One region of the Mesorhizobium sp. WSM4312 genome, then DNA from elsewhere that is predicted to be linked to it. Evidence: predicted binding sites of a transcription regulator. Region 1 holds the regulator's gene; the other holds the start of a gene.
The links. Region 1 encodes LexA, which represses DNA repair genes until DNA is damaged. Its sites were predicted from a motif close to TGTTCNNNNTGTGTTCNG; they were not measured.
Positions count from the first base shown of each region.

Region 2: a site for LexA is predicted at 4,894-4,911, ahead of CK228_RS14720 (ATP-dependent helicase). Genes of this name have one in related genera too.

Region 1 is NZ_NSFU01000010.1:235,113-245,031, forward strand. It holds gene CK228_RS18895 (ABC transporter ATP-binding protein) at 1-393, opposite strand, end outside; gene CK228_RS18900 (ABC transporter substrate-binding protein) at 452-1,438, opposite strand; gene CK228_RS18905 (GntR family transcriptional regulator) at 1,592-2,365, shown strand; gene lexA (transcriptional repressor LexA) at 2,742-3,479, shown strand; gene CK228_RS18915 (ComEC/Rec2 family competence protein) at 3,473-5,929, opposite strand; gene gltX (glutamate--tRNA ligase) at 6,032-7,456, shown strand; gene gltA (citrate synthase) at 7,640-8,968, shown strand; gene lpxB (lipid-A-disaccharide synthase) at 9,002-9,919, opposite strand, start outside.
Region 2 is NZ_NSFU01000008.1:65,628-72,442, forward strand. It holds gene CK228_RS14690 (Lrp/AsnC family transcriptional regulator) at 1-123, opposite strand, end outside; gene CK228_RS14695 (diaminopropionate ammonia-lyase) at 229-1,437, shown strand; gene CK228_RS14700 (Zn-dependent hydrolase) at 1,434-2,666, shown strand; gene CK228_RS14705 (M20 aminoacylase family protein) at 2,672-3,832, shown strand; gene CK228_RS14710 (hypothetical protein) at 4,151-4,324, shown strand; gene CK228_RS35305 (hypothetical protein) at 4,617-4,790, shown strand; gene CK228_RS14720 (ATP-dependent helicase) at 4,926-6,815, shown strand, end outside.

The DNA.
Region 1 (9,919 bases):
CAGGCGCTCCTTGTAGGACGCGAGCCTCGCGGCGTTCAGCCCTTGTCGCAGCGTGCGTTTTCGGCTGCGCAGATCGGCCAGCAGCATGTTCTCCGCCACGGTCATGCTGGCGGCGGTGCCGCGCATCGGATCCTGGAAGACGCGCGCCAATCGCGTGGCGCGCTTGTGCACCGGCATGGCCGTCACGTCCGCGCCGTTGATCAGGATCTTGCCGGAATCCAGGACAAGAGCTCCGGAAATGGCGTTGAGCATGCTGCTCTTGCCGGCCCCGTTGGAGCCGATGACGATGCCGAAATCGCCGGTGGCCAATGACAGGCTGAGGCCGTCCAGCGCGACCTTCTCGTCGGCCTGCCCCTTGTAGAATACTTTGCGCGCGGATCGGATATCGAGCATCGTTCCTCCCTGGCCTGATGGGCGACGGCGACGGCGCCGTCGCCCGTCCAGCCCGATATCAGTCGACGATGCAGCCGCAATCGGCCATCGAAGCCGGTATCTCGATGCCGAACGCGGCCATCGCCTTGCGGGAAATCGTTGCCATATGGTCCTTATAGGCCGGACGCGACGGCGCGATCGTCTTGGGATCCTTGCCCTTGAGAATCTCGGCCGCGATGTTGCCGGCATTCATGCCGACCTGCGTGTAATTGACCGCCAAGCTCGCCGGCACGGTACCGTTGCGGACCGCGCTGTCATCGGAGTTGACGACCGGGATTCCCGCCTGGCGCGCGGCCGCGGAGACGGCGGCGATCGCCGGCTGGATCAGGTTCGAGGCCGGACCGTAGATCACGTCGGCCTTGCCGGCGAGCGAAGCGATGCGTTGCTGGATGTCATTGACGTTGTCGATGCCGACTTCGACGACCTCAAAGCCGGCGGCGGGTGCCGCCGCTTTGATCTTTTCGATCAGGGCAACGTCATTGGCCTCGCCCGGATTGTAGGGCACCCCGAAGCGCTTGGCGTTCGGCAGCAGCTTCTTGGTGAAGGCCATCACCGCGGCGACATCCTGCAGATCGCTGGCGCCGGTCATGCCTTCGTCTCCGGCTTCCCACGACGGCACCAGCTTGGCCGCCACCGGATCGGTGACCGCGGCGAAGACGATCGGAATCCCAGAACCGGCGAGCGCCTTCTTGGCGATCTGCGAGACCGGCGTGGTGATGGTGTAGATCAGCTTGGGCTGCTCCGCCTGCAGCTTGGCGATCATCTGCGGCACCAGAGATGCATCGAAGTTGGTATGGCTTTCGGTGTAGACGACGTCCTTGCCCTCGACAAAGCCGTTGTCCGTCAGTGCCTTCTTGAAGCCCGCTATGGCGGCATTGAGCTGCGGATGCTCGCCGAAATTGGCGATGCCGATGCGTATCTGATCGGCCGCGGCGCTGCCGACGCTGACCATCAACGCGCCTGCCAGGGCCAATCCCGACAGCCAAGCGGATTTCGACTTCAACATCATTTCCTCCCAGATTTGATCAGCGCCGCTCTCAAGGACGGCAACTGCGGCGATCATGGTCAGTCCCTCGCCGCGTGTCAAACATTATATATAATTCTTGCCATACTTCCCCTTCATATATAATTTTCACAGGCTGATGATGGACCGACCGCGATGCAGGATCAGAACAATTCCACGAAGACCGAAGCGGCCTATCAGCTGCTACGGCGCGATATCCTGACCACCCGCCTCATGCCGGGGGCGCCGCTCAAGCTGAGCGCGCTGCGTGGCACATACGGCGTCGGCTGGACGCCGCTGCGTGAAGCCTTGTCTCGACTTGAAGCCGAACGCCTGGTCACCGCCATCAGCAATCGCGGCTTTGCCGTCGCTCCCGTGTCACGCGCCGAGCTCGAGGACCTGGCGCGCGCCAGGATGGTTGTCGAAATGCCGCTGTTCCTGGAATCGATCGCGAACGGCGGCAGGGAATGGGAGGACGCGGTCGTTACCGCTCATTACCGGCTCTCCCGCTGCAAGACCGCGGTCGATGACCCTTCCGATGCCGCCGTCGACAAATGGGACGAGAGCCACGAGGCCTTCCATGCGGCGCTGCTGAGCGCGGCGACGTCAAACTGGCTGTTGCGCTTCCGCTCGACGATCGCCGATCAGCTGCGCCGGCATCATCGGTTTCTCGGCCTGGCGCCGACTTTGCGAGCGGCGGCCGGCCTGAAGGACGGCTATGGCGAGGCAATGGACGCGCTGCGCGAGGCGATCGCCATAGAACATCACACCGCGATCATGGAAGCGGCGCTCGATCGAGATGTAGAGCGGGCAAAGGCGCTGATGACGGGGCATATCGGCTACACGCTGCATGTCTATGTCCACAGCGAAGACAACGGCGCCAACACTTACACCGCGCGCGCCGGCAGCCTGAAAGCGGTTTCCGGATGATGCTTCCGCCGCGTCCGGATCCACGTGGCCGTGCCGACCCTGAACTCACGATCGTTGGCGTTTTGGTTTCGTTTCGTTCTGCCGGAAATGGAGCGATACACCGCTCAAATCCGCCCCGTGGACGCCTCCCAGATACCTGATGCCAAACGGCATTCAGGCTAGGCCACAGGCCATTAACCGAAACGATTTCAATGCGTGCACCGGCAGGGAAACGATTGATCGCGAGCCTCTGCCCCGGTCAAAAAATTTCAGGCGCGTTAACAAATTCATTAAACTTTAAACAGTTGCGGAACACAACTGGAACAGATAGTGTTTGTTCTGGGTTTGTTTTTCGATTCTGATTCAAATCCGTCGTTCAACGCCTCGGGGGGCCGCCATGCTGACACGCAAGCAACATGAACTGCTGATGTTCATTCATGAACGGCTCAAGGAAAGCGGCATTCCGCCGTCCTTCGACGAAATGAAGGAAGCGCTCGATCTCGCCTCCAAGTCGGGCATCCATCGCCTGATCACGGCACTGGAGGAACGCGGCTTCATCCGCCGGCTGCCCAACCGGGCGCGGGCACTGGAAGTGCTGCGGCTGCCGGATTCGATCGCGCCCGGCCTTAACGCGGCAAAGAAATTCTCGCCAAGCGTCATCCAGGGCAGCCTCGGCCAGGGCGGTCTTGGCCGCCAGATCAAGCCGGCGCAGTCGCGTTTGCCTGCGGCCGGCAATGATGACGATGCGGTTTCCGCCGTGTCGATCCCAGTGATGGGCCGCATCGCCGCCGGTGTGCCGATCGATGCCATCCAGCACCAGACGCATTCGATCTCGGTGCCGCCGGACATGATCATGGGTGGCGAGCACTATGCGCTGGAGGTCAAGGGCGACTCGATGATCGACGCCGGCATCTTCGACGGCGACACGGTCATCATCCGCAACGCCGACACGGCGAGCCCGGGCGAGATCGTCGTGGCGCTAGTCGACGAGGAGGAAGCAACCCTGAAACGGTTCCGCCGCAAGGGCGCCTCGATCGCCCTTGAAGCCGCCAACCCGGCCTACGAGACGCGCATTTTCGGGCCAGACAGGGTCAAGGTGCAGGGCAAGCTTGTCGGGCTGATCCGGCGTTACTGAGCAGGAGCGGCCGTCTTTTCGGGTTTTTGATAGGGCGCCAGCCCCCTCGCCTCACGCGAAAATTTTCGCTGCTCGTGCCAAGGCCGATACGGCCCGTCCACCGCGAAGCTGACGGTTGGCGGGCCAGTTGCCGATTGGCGGTCGAAGAACACGGCGGCACTGCCTTTGCGGGCAAGTTGCCGTTTGGTGACGACAAGAACCAGCGGATTGTGGCAGGCATCATAGCCCGTCGCGTCATTGACGACGATCAGGTCGGCGAAACCGCAGGCTTTCCAGGTATCCTTGCGGTCTTCGACATGCGCGATGATCGCACCCGACGGGTGCCGTGCAAGACAGACGCCATCCGTGCAGTAGAACGGTGCTCCCGGCGGCAGATTGACGGCATCGGCAATGTCGAATTGCCCGTCCGCCCTGTCGAACATCTCCGGCACGACGATGGTTTCGGACACCAGCGCGCGTTTCCAATTGTCGACGGTGAACTCGTTCGGGCGAGCCCGGCTGACCGCGAGTTCTCCACCGCCGATCGGCAGCGCCACCAACCGCGCATCTTCGGAAATCAGCACATCCGGGGTGCGCGTATCCGATACTGTCAGCAGGCCGGCAAGCGCGAATGGCACTGCCGCGAGCCGCAGCCAGGTCGTCGCCATCGTCGCGATGACCAGGGCGATGGTCACCAGCAGCACGGATCGCTGCGAAATCAGCCCGACCGCATCGACCGGGGAGCGTTCCGATATCCACGCCGATATGGCGATCATTGCGGTCAGGCCCTTGCCCATCACGTAAAGGAAGGGGCCGTCGGCACCAAAGGGCATCGCAAGAGAACTGAGAACAGCGAAAGGCATGACAATCAGTGACACGATCGGCATGACGGCCAGATTGGCGAACAGGCTGAGCGGCGACACACGCTGGAAATGCCAGATGGCAAACAGCGCCGTGGCGCAGCCGGCGATGATGGAGGTCATCGCCAGCCCGCCCGTCGCCAGCAGGAATTTTCGCGTGAGAAAACCCGGCAGAGTTCGCTTTGGCGGTGGCGGTCTTGCTTTTCCCGCATGGTGATCCGCCCAGCCGGCATAGGCGCCGACCAGCGCGGCGGTCGCAGCGAACGACATCTGGAAGCTTGGGCCGACGACCTCATGCGGCGACACCACAATGACGGCGATCGCCGAGATGGCGAGGTTGCGCATGGTCAGTGCCGCGCGATCGAACAGGACGGCAACAAGCATCACCGCCAGCATGATGAAGCTGCGTTCGGCGGCAACGACGACACCGGAAATGACGAGATAGGCGGCGATCGAGAACAGGGCGGCGGCGGCCGCATATTTCTTCACCGGCCGACGCGCGGAAAAGTCCGGAAACAGCGCAAAGGCACCGCGCAGCAGCCCCATAATGGTGCCGGCGACCAGCGCCATATGCAGCCCGGAAATGGAGATGATGTGATAGATGCCGGTGCGCCGCATCGCCTCGTTGATTTCATCGGGAATGCCGGCCCGCACACCGACGATCAGCGCCGCCGCGATCTCACCCTCGGCACCGCCAACCCTGGCCCTGATGTGGTCGGCAATGGCTTCACGAGCATTTTCTATCCCGGAGAAAAGGCGGGCCGTGAGCGGCACCTCGTCGTCCGTGGCTGAGACAAGCTTTGGATTGCCGAGAAAGAAGCCGCTGCCGCCAATACCGGCGAAATAGCTGTCGAAGGAGAAATCGTAGCTGTCCGGCCGCACCGGGCCGGTCGGCGGCAACAGTTTGGCGTAGCCGGTGACCATGGAGCCGGCGGTCATTTCCGCCGGGATATCCCGCGCCGAAAGCCTGACCCTTTCCGGCGCATAGCGCAGTTTCGGCCGTGCGGTCGACGTCACGTCGATGGTCAGCCGGATGCGGCCGGTCTCCATCCGGTCGAGCGAAACGACGCGGCCGGTCACTTGCGTCGAGATTTCCGAACCCAGCATCTGGGTACCCGCCCGCCATGTCTCGACCTTGGCGACAAGCAGGCCAAGCGCGCACAACAATGCCGCCATGAAGCCCAGATGGGTTTTCGGCCAGGAGCGCGAAACAAGCGCACAGACCGCCATCAGCACGACGACCGCGACAGGCTTTGCAAAATCAGGCTCCGCCGCGAGCGAATAATAGCCGATCGCTCCAGCGGCCAGACAAACCGGCACCAGCAGGAAGGCGATGCCCCGGTCAAGCTCGAGCTCCGCTGCCGTCGCCGCACCATGGCGCAGGCGAGGCCAGGAAACCCGGGCGAGTCGCCGCCGGACACGCACAATCCGGCCTGAAGCAGGCGGCGGAAGTGTCGCCGGCATATCCGCCTGCGGCGGTTGACGATCGGAGCCCGGCACCAGAGGCGATAGCGGCTGCGAGACTGGCGGCGGAATCGCAAACAGGGACCGTTCGCTGACGCCAACACCAGCGTCCTCGCCCTGTTCCGAGCCCCGGCCTCGTCCAGCCATCGGGTCTGCCCCTTGCACCGCTGACGCCCTATGCTACATGAACGCGCGACGCGCGAAAGTCCGCGCAGCCGCACCCCGCTTCAGATGGTTTCCGAGAGTTTCATGTCCGACAAGGTCGTCACCCGTTTTGCCCCCTCGCCCACCGGCTATCTGCACATCGGCGGCGCGCGCACGGCGCTGTTCAACTGGCTCTATGCCAAACACACCGGCGGCACGATGCTGCTGCGCATCGAGGACACCGATCGCGAGCGTTCGACCGCCGCCGCGACGGCCGCCATCCTCGACGGCCTCACCTGGCTCGGCTTGACCTGGGACGGCGACGCGGTCTCGCAATTCGAGCGCGCGCCGCGCCACCGCGAGGTCGCCGAAGAACTCGTTCGCATGGGCAAGGCCTATTACAGCTACGAAACGCCGGCCGAGCTCGAAGCCATGCGCGAGGCAGCACGGGCCAAGGGCCTGCCGCCGCGCTACAACGGCCAGTGGCGCGACCGCGCCCCCTCGGAGGCGCCTGCGGGCGTCAAGGGCGCCATCCGCATCAAGGCGCCGACCGAAGGTGAGACGATCGTCCATGACCGCGTCCAGGGCGAGGTGCGCTTCCCCAACAAGGATCTCGACGACTTCATCATCCTGCGTTCGGACGGCAACCCGACCTATATGCATGCCGTCGTCGTCGACGATCATGACATGGGTGTCACGCACATCATCCGCGGCGACGACCACCTGACCAATGCCGCCCGCCAGACCGTGATCTACAACGCCATGGGCTGGGACGTGCCGTCTATGTCGCACATCCCGCTGATCCATGGCGCCGATGGCGCCAAGCTGTCGAAGCGCCATGGCGCGCTCGGCGTCGAAGCCTATCGGGCCATGGGCTACCTGCCGGAGGCACTGCTCAACTATCTGGCGCGACTGGGCTGGAGTCATGGCGATGACGAGATCATGTCGATCAAGGACATGATCTCCTGGTTCGATATCGGCGACGTCAACAAGGGCGCTGCCCGCTTCGATTTCGCCAAGCTGGAAGCCATCAACGGCGCGCATATGCGGCGCATGGCCGACGCGGAGCTGTTGGACATCTTCATCGCCACCCTGCCCTATCTCGAGGGCGGCCCGGCGATGGCCGCGCGCCTCAACGAACACAACAAGGCGCAGTTGCTGGCGGCGCTTCCGGGCCTGAAGGAGCGCGCCAAGACGCTGGTCGAACTCGTCGATGGCGCGGCCTATCTGTTCGCTACGCGCCCGCTGCCGGTCGACGAGAAGGCGGCCCTCCTGCTCAATGACGGTGCCCGCAAAATCCTGCGCGGCGCTCACGAAGCTTTGAATGGGCTGTCGAGCGACTGGACGGCGGCCGCGGCGGAAGCCGCGATCCGCGACTATGCGCTGGCCGGTGGCCACAAGCTTGGCGCCGTGGCCCAACCGTTGCGGGCCGCGCTGACCGGCAAAAGCACCTCGCCCGGCGTGTTCGACGTGCTTGCCGTGCTTGGGCGCGAGGAAAGCCTGGCGCGCATAGCGGATCAAATCGATTAGGAGCAAACTGGCCCAAGAAGATTGGCATTGAAAGGGGCGTTTCGCAGTGCAACATTAGGCCTTGGCCCAATCTGGCACGCACCTCCTAAAATGCGGTGGCGAATACGCGCATTGCGGTGATTTCGACGTGTCGCTCTGCAGAATTTGCCTTTGCCGGCATGAGGAAACAACAAGGAGTTTGCAATGACCGAAGCTGCGAAAAAACTGGATGTGGGCGGCGCGAACCAAGAGGCTATCGCAACGCTTCAATTCGCCGGCAAGACCCATGAATTCAAGGTGCGAAGCGGCTCCGTCGGACCCGACGTCATCGACATCGCCTCGCTCTACAGCACGACCGGCGCCTTCACCTACGACCCCGGCTTCACTTCGACGGCAAGTTGTGAGTCCGAGATCACCTTCATCGACGGCGATGCCGGTATTCTCCTGCACCGCGGCTATCCGATCGACCAGCTGGCCGAACACGGTGACTTCCTCGAAGTCTGCTACCTCCTGCTCTACGGTGAACTGCCGACAAAGGCGCAGAAGGACGATTTCGACTACCGCGTGACGCGCCACACCATGGTGCACGAGCAGATGTCGCGCTTCTTCACCGGCTTCCGCCGCGACGCGCACCCGATGGCCGTCATGTGCGGCGTGGTCGGCGCGCTGTCGGCCTTCTATCACGACTCCACCGACATCTCGGACCCGTACCAGCGCATGGTGGCGTCGATGCGTCTGATCGCCAAGATGCCGACGATCGCGGCCATGGCCTACAAGTATCACATCGGCCAGCCCTTCATTTACCCGAAGAACGATCTCGGTTTCGCGGCAAACTTCCTGCATATGTGCTTTGCCGTGCCGTGCGAGGAGTACAAGATCAACCCGGTGCTGGCGCGCGCCATGGAGCGCATATTCATCCTGCACGCCGATCACGAGCAGAATGCCTCGACCTCGACGGTTCGCCTCGCCGGCTCTTCGGGCGCCAACCCGTTCGCCTGCATCGCCGCCGGCATTGCATGCCTGTGGGGCCCGGCCCATGGTGGCGCCAATGAAGCGGCGCTGAACATGCTGGGCGAGATCGGCCATGTTGATCACATCCCGGAGTTCATCGCCCGCGCCAAGGACAAGGACGACCCGTTCCGGCTGATGGGCTTTGGCCACCGCGTCTACAAGAACTACGATCCTCGAGCGAAAATCATGCAGAAGACGGCGCACGAGGTGCTGGGCGAACTCGGCATCAAGGACGATCCGCTGCTCGACATCGCCATGGAACTGGAAAAGATCGCGCTGACCGATCCCTATTTCATCGAGAAGAAGCTCTATCCGAATGTCGACTTCTATTCCGGCATCACGCTGAAGGCCCTGGGCTTCCCCACCACGATGTTCACCGTGCTGTTCGCGGTCGCCCGCACCGTCGGCTGGATCGCGCAGTGGAAGGAGATGATCGAGGATCCGCGCCAGAAGATCGGCCGCCCGCGCCAGCTCTACACCGGTGCGCCGGAGCGCGACTACGTGCCGATCGCCAAGCGCTGACCGAAGCTGTCTAGATCATAAAAAAGGCGCCTCTCAGGGCGCCTTTTTTAGATGGCGCAGCACCACGCCCGCCGCGATCTCACCCGATGGCTTGTCCGTCGCCATGCGCCGCGCGATCTCGGCAAAGCCGTCCTTCTGCCAGGCGCGCATGCCGCTGTCGGCGAACAACGCTTCCAGTTGGCGAGCCAGATTGTTCGGCTTGACGTACTCGTTGTAGAACTCCGGGATAAGGGCGCGATCCGAGATGAGATTGGGCAGCAGCGCCGACCAGACCGAAACAAGATACGGCGCAACTGCACGGGCGACCGGATCGAGCCTGTAGGACGACACCATCGGCACACCAGCCAAAGCCAGTTCCAGCGATACGGTTCCCGATGCGATCAGCGCGGCGTCGGCCTTGCCGAAAGCCTGCCATTTGCGTTGCGGATCAACGATGATTTCGGGTTTTTCGTCCCAACGGTTGACCGAGGATTTGACGAGATCGGCGACATGCGGAACCGTCGGTAGCAGCAGTCGCAGCCGATTCCCGCGCGCGCGCAGCATCGACACGGTCTCGCCGAATGGTTCGATCAGCCGCCGTACCTCGCCGCGCCGCGAGCCCGGCAGGACGAGCAATGTCTTGATCCGGTCCTGGGTAAGATCGCGCGGCAAGGCCTGCGCCTTCTGGGCGGCAAGAACGCCCGCATCATGCGTCAGGCGATGCCCGACATAGGTGCCCGGCGGGCCGCCCAGCCGGTCGAGCTCCTTCACCTCGAACGGCAGGATGCAGAGGATGTGGTCGACATAGGGCTTCATCGCCACCGCCCTGCCCGGCCGCCAGGCCCAGACGCTCGGGCAGACATAGTGGATGATCGGTATCGACGGATTGGCCGCCCGCACCTTCCTGGCGACGCGCAAGGAAAAGTCCGGACTGTCGATGGTGACCAGGCAGTCCGGCTTTTCCTCGGCGAT
Region 2 (6,815 bases), on a different contig from region 1:
CACGGCCGGTGCCGACAGGTTCACCGCTTCGCCGATCAGCCGCTGCGGTGTCGTGTTGTCTCGCTGCAGGATGGCAAGGATGGCGAGATCGAAACTGTCGAGTGAGGGCGATGATGGAGGCAACGGGCGGCATCCTGGTGAAACAAACTTGCATTTCGCAGGCCTAATTACAGCGCTCTTTGCGCCTGTCCTGCAATATGTTGTCGCTAACTGCCAAGGAGGCGCCCAGTGTTCCTGCCCAATCGCAATGCCTTGCACGGTGAGCCGCTTGATGCGACCGATGCCGAAACCCTCGGGATCGCGGGCGCGGACACGGTCGAGCGCTTTCTCGCCCATCGTGACAATCACGCGATGACGCCGCTGCACGCGCTGCCGACGCTGGCGGGCGAACTTGGCCTCGCTGAGCTGCATGTCAAGGATGAGGGCTTTCGTCTCGGCCTGGGCAGCTTCAAGGCGCTGGGCGGCGCCTATGCTGTTTTCCGCCTGGTGCTGGAAGAGGCCGGCAAGCGCCTTGGCCGCCCCGTCGATATCGAGGATCTCGATCGTGCCGATGTTCGCTCGGTCGCCGCGAAGATGACATTTGCCTGCGCCACCGACGGCAATCACGGCCGCTCGGTCGCGCAAGGCGCCGAGCTTGCTGGCGCTAGGGCCGTGATCTTTGTCCATGCCGGCGTCAGCGACGGGCGCATTGCTGCCATAGCCCGCTACGGCGCCGAGATGGTTCGCGTCGATGGCAATTATGACGATTCGGTCAGGCAAGCGGCGCAGGTCGCGGCCGAGAAGGGCTGGAGGGTGGTGTCGGATACGTCGTGGCCCGGTTATGAGCGCATCCCCGGCCTGGTCATGCAGGGCTATACGGCGATCGTGCGCGAAGCGCTGCGCCAACTCAGCGAACCGCCAACCCATGTCTTCGTCCAGGCCGGCGTTGGCGGCATTGCCGCGGCGGTGGCCGGCCATCTCGCCATCGTGCTCGGCGACGCCAGGCCCACCTTCACCGTCGTCGAGCCGGCGCGCGCGGCCTGCGTTGTCGCGGCTGCCCGGGCAGGGCATGTGGTCAAGGTGGCGCACGACCAGCCAACGGTCATGGCCATGCTTGAATGCTATGAGGCCTCTCAGGTCGCCTGGCGCGTGCTGGCGCGCGTCGCCGATGCCTTCATGACCGTGGACGAAGACGACGCCGTCGCGGTGATGCGGCGGCTGGCCCGGCCTGCCGGCAGCGATCCGGTGATCGTCGCCGGCGAGAGCGGCGGCGTCGGTCTTGCCGGACTGGTCCGGGCGATGGCCGAAAACAGGGCCGATCTAGGCCTCGACGGCAAATCCCGCGTGCTGGTGGTCAACACCGAAGGCGCCACCGACCCGCATCGCTATGCCGAACTGGTCGGCTTGAGCCCGGCCGAGGTGCTGGCCGGCAAGCTCGCTGCCGAGGCAACAGCATGATTGCTGTCGATGCTCAGCGCCTGGTTGGCCGTATCCGCGAACTCGGCGCCGTTGGCCGCGACGGCGAGGGCAGGCTGACCCGGCTCGCGGCCTCCGACACCGACAGACAGGGCCGCGACCTCTTCCTCGGCTGGCTGCGGCAGGCCGGGCTCGATGTCGCTATCGACCGCATCGGCAACATTTTCGGCATCTGGCAAAGTGCCGGCAATGCGGGCGAAGCGCCGCTGCTCATCGGCTCGCACATCGATACAGTCATCGACGCCGGCATCTATGATGGCTGCTACGGCGTGCTTGCCGGGCTGGAGGTGATCGAGACGCTGAAGGCGTCGGGTTTCCCGCCGGCGCGCCCGCTCGCCGTCGCGGCCTTCACCAATGAGGAGGGCGTGCGCTTCTCCCCCGACATGATGGGCTCGCTGGTCCATGCCGGCGGCGTCGATGTCGAGGCGGCGCTCGCCGCTGTCGGCACCGACGGCAGCACGCTCGGGCAGGAACTCGCCCGTATCGGCTATGCGGGGGAACGCGAACCCGGCTTTCTCAAGCCGCACCTCTATGTCGAACTGCACATTGAACAGGGGCCGCTCCTGGAGCGCGAAGGCATTCCGATCGGCGCGGTGGAGACCCTGCAAGGCATCTCCTGGCAGCGCATCACCCTCGATGGCGTCGCCAACCATGCCGGCACCACGCCGATGTCGATGCGCTGCGACGCCGGATATGCCGCGGCACGCGTGGTCACCTTCCTGCATGACCTTGCAGCGGCCTCCAACGCGCCGACCGTTGCCACCGTCGGCACGATGCGATTCGAGCCGAATGCCATCAACGTCATCCCATCGCGCGCCGTCTTCACCGTCGACCTGCGCGATCCCGACGAGCAGCGCCTGCAAGCACAGGAGGCGTCGCTGGCCGCCTTTCTCGAACAGCTCGCCGCCGAGGGCATCACCGTGTCGGTCGAGCGGCTGGCCCGCTTCGAGCCGGTTGTCTTCGACGGGCAGGTCGTCGAATTGATCGAGGCTGCCGCCAGGAAGCGCGGGCTTGCCTCGCGGCGAATGACCTCGGGTGCCGGCCATGACGCGCAGATGATCGCGCGCATGGCGCCGGCGGCGATGATCTTCGTGCCGAGCGCCGGAGGCATCAGCCACAGCCCGCATGAATACACCGAGGATGCCGAGCTTGTTGCCGGTGCCAACATCCTGCTTGATGTCGTCGCTGAACTCGCCGCGCTCAAGGGCTGAACAAAATGGCTGAACTCGATCCGGAAACGCTGAAGCGAGAGATGATCAATTGGCGGCGCGACCTGCACGCGCACCCCGAATTCGGCTTCGAGGAGAAACGCACTGCGGCCTTCGTCGCGGCCAAGCTGCGGGAATTCGGCCTGGACGATGTCGCCGAGGGTGTCGGCGGCACCGGCGTCGTCGGCACTTTGAAGCGCGGCACCGGCAACCGTGCCATTGCGTTGCGCGCCGACATGGATGCGCTGCGCATATCGGAGCAATCGAGCGCGCCCTACCGCTCCGGCAATCCCGGCGTCATGCACGCCTGCGGCCATGACGGCCACACCGCCATGCTGCTTGGCGCGGCAAAGCTGCTGGCGGGTGAGGGTGGTTTCGACGGCACCGTGCGCTTCATCTTCCAGCCGGCCGAGGAGTGGGGCAGGGGCGCGCTGGCCATGCTCGACGACGGCCTGATGCAGCGCTTTCCCTTCGACGAGATCTTTGGCCTGCACAACATGCCTGGCCTTCCCGTCGGGCATTTCGAGACCCGTGCCGGCCCTGTCATGTCGGCAGAGGATAATTTCGAGATCGTGCTCAGGGGGTTCGGCGGCCACGCGGCGCGGCCGCATTCGGGCAACGAAACGCTGGTCGCCGCCTGTGCGCTGGTCACCAATCTGCAGACCATCGTTTCGCGCCGCCTGAGCCCGGCCGACATAGCGGTGGTTTCGGTGACCGAACTGATCACCGATGGCACCCGCAATGCGCTGCCTGGTCTTGCCCGCATCCTCGGCGATACGCGCAGTTTTCGCCCCGAGGTCAGCGCGGCGATCGAACGCCAGATGCGCACCATCGCCGAGGGCACCGCGGCCGCCTACAACATTGCCGCCGAGGTCAATTACACCAGAGAATTCGTGCCTTTGCACAATGATGCCGAACTGGTCGAGGCGGCCTTCGCCGCCGCCAAGAAAATCTTCGATCCCGGCAATGTCGCGGTTGCCCGCGAGCCGATGACTGCGTCGGAGGATTTTGCCCGATTCCTCGATCACGTGCCGGGCTGCTTCGTGTTCCTCGGCAATGGCGAGGCCTCGGCGCCGCTCCACAATTCCAGCTATGACTTCAATGATGACGGGCTGGTCTTCGGCGCCAGCTTCCATGCCGCCATCGCCAGGCAACGGCTCGGAATTTGACCGGCCGCGGACCCCCTTCGGCACGCCTTTGCCGGTGGAAAACGCCTGGAAAAGGCCGAAATCCGCGATCCCACATGACGCAGCGGCAAGACTCAGCTAGGCTGTGTGGTGCGGCGGACCTGATTTATCCGCTTGGCCGGCGCCTTCTCCTCCCAAGCGGCGCCGGCCTTCTTCCCGCGCCGACCGCCTGGTAAATTAAGCATTCATTAAATTTAGAATATTCGCACTTGCAGGGCGTTAGCGTCTTTCTGGCATGGAATACGCTGGTCCTTGGCTGTTGCGGGAAGGCCAATGCGCGGGCGGAACTGGATAAGGGCGTTGCGTCAGGATGAGGCGCGGCAGGTGCGTGCGCGCATCGCCGAACTCGAAAGAAACCTTACAATGGCATTCCCGGCCCGAGGCCGTCAGTTGCAACAGGACGCCGGGCACGAATTGCGCAATGCCAAGTTCCGCCTCGAGCGGCTCGAAGAATGCATCGCGGCAATGCAATGAGGTTTCGACGGGTCCTCAGTGCACCGGGATCATCTCAGTTGCCCAACACTCTCCGTGTTCATGACAGGATTGCTGGCATAGGAGCTTTGTTCGGCACCAGGAGCCTTGGTCGGTGGCAATTTGTTGTCGCAGGCCGAGACAGCCAAAGCGACCAGGACAAGGGCTAATCCTAGCTTCTTCATCGCTATCGCCTCCTTGCTTTCAACGACCCGCCATCGGTTTGGTTGCGAACTTGGCGCGATGGAACAAACCGTCATGTTTCCGGTTGACCCTCATCAGAGGAGACCGCGGCATGATCCGTTTGCTTCTGGCAGGTACTTTTGCCTTTCTCGCTTACCGCCTCGCGCGCAAGATGATCGATGACGTGCCCGGCGACATCGATCCCCTGTTGCTGCCCGCGCCGAGAAGTGACCGCGAAGCTCTGCGCCGCCAATCGGCGGCCATGGGTGTCGATCCCCGGCGGTAGAGCAATTCCAGGAAAAGTGTGAAGCGGTTTTCCCTGGAAAAGCGTAGCGCTTTCCCTTGAGAGTTGCGCCAAGACCAAGGGGCCGTCGCAAAGCTTCTATGTTGCGAACAAAGCGGAAACGATGCTTGATGGGCGATGAACCTCGCCGCTCATGATTCGACCTTTGTGGAATCGACTGCCCAGCCCGCCTATCTCGCGCGGCTGAACGATGCCCAGCGCCAGGCCGTCGAGCATGGTGACGGCAAGATCGCCGGGCCGTTGCTGGTCATTGCCGGCGCCGGCTCGGGCAAGACCAACACGCTGGCGCATCGCGTCGCTCATCTCATCGTCAGGGGTGCCGACCCGCGCCGTATCTTGCTGATGACCTTTTCGCGGCGCGCCGCATCCGAAATGGCGAAACGTGTCGAACGTATTGCCGGCGAGGTGCTCGGCCGCGACGCCGCGGTGATCACCGATGCGCTGACCTGGGCCGGCACTTTTCACGGCATCGGCGCCCGGCTGTTGCGCGACTATGCGCTGGAGATCGGCCTCGACCCGGCCTTCACCATCCATGATCGCGAGGATTCCGCCGACCTGATGAATCTGGTGCGCCACGAACTCGGCTTCTCGAAAACGGAAGCGCGCTTTCCGACCAAGGGCACCTGCCTTGCCATCTACTCGCGCGCCGTCAACGCGCAGGCTCCGCTCGGCGAAGTGCTGGGGTCGGCCTTCCCCTGGTGCGCCGGCTGGGCCGAGCAGTTGAAGCACCTGTTCGCCGGCTATGTCGAGGCCAAGCAGGCGCAGAACGTGCTCGACTATGACGATCTGCTGCTCTACTGGGCGCAGATGGCGGCCGAGCCGGACATAGCGGCGCATCTGGGCGGGCGTTTCGACCATGTTCTGGTCGACGAATACCAGGACACCAACCGCCTGCAGGCTTCGATCCTGATGGCACTGAAACCCGACGGCGCCGGGCTGACGGTGGTCGGCGACGATGCGCAGTCGATCTATTCGTTCCGCGCCGCCGAGGTACGCAACATCCTCGATTTTCCAACACAGTTCGGGCAGGCCGCCGATGTGGTGATGCTGGAGCGCAACTACCGCTCGACGGAAACCATTCTGGCCGCCGCCAATGCGGTGATAGGCGAGGCCTCGGAGCGCTTCACCAAGAACCTTTGGTCGGAGCGCAAATCCACCGACAAGCCAAGGCTGGTGAGCGTCCGCGACGAGGTCGAGCAGGCCAACTTCGTCTGCGATACCATCCTCGCCGAGCGCGAGGCCGGTACGGCGCTGAAATCGCAGGCGGTGCTGTTTCGCGCCTCGCACCACAGCGGGCCGCTGGAAATCGAGCTGACGCGGCGCAACATTCCCTTCGTCAAGTTCGGCGGCCTGAAATTCCTCGATTCCGCCCATGTCAAGGATGTGCTGGCGGTGCTGCGCTTTGCCGAAAACCCGCGTGACCGCGTCGCCGGCTTTCGCGTTCTGCAACTGATGCCGGGCATTGGCCCTTCGGCTGCCGCGCAGATCGTCGAGACGATGACGACAGCGCTGGATGAAGCGATGGGCTTGGCCGGATGGCGGCCGCCGCAGCGCGCGGCCGACGACTGGCCCGGTTTCGTCTCGCTCTATTCCGGCCTGCGGGCCGGCGCCAAATGGCCAGCCGATCTCGAACAGGTCAGGCTCTGGTACGAGCCACATCTGGAACGCATCCATGAGGATGCCATCACACGCCGCGCCGACCTGTTGCAGCTCGAGCAGATCGGCTCGGGCTACGCCTCGCGCGAGCGCTTCCTGACCGAACTCACGCTCGATCCGCCGGATGCGACCAGCGACCAGGCTGGACCGCCGCATCGCGACGAGGACTATCTGATCCTTTCGACCATCCATTCGGCCAAGGGCCAGGAGTGGAAGAACGTCTTCGTGCTCAACACTGTCGATGGCTGCATCCCGGCCGATCTCGGCGTCGGCACCAAGGAGGATATCGAGGAGGAGCGCCGGCTGCTCTATGTGGCGATGACGCGGGCCAAGGACAGCCTCAACCTCGTC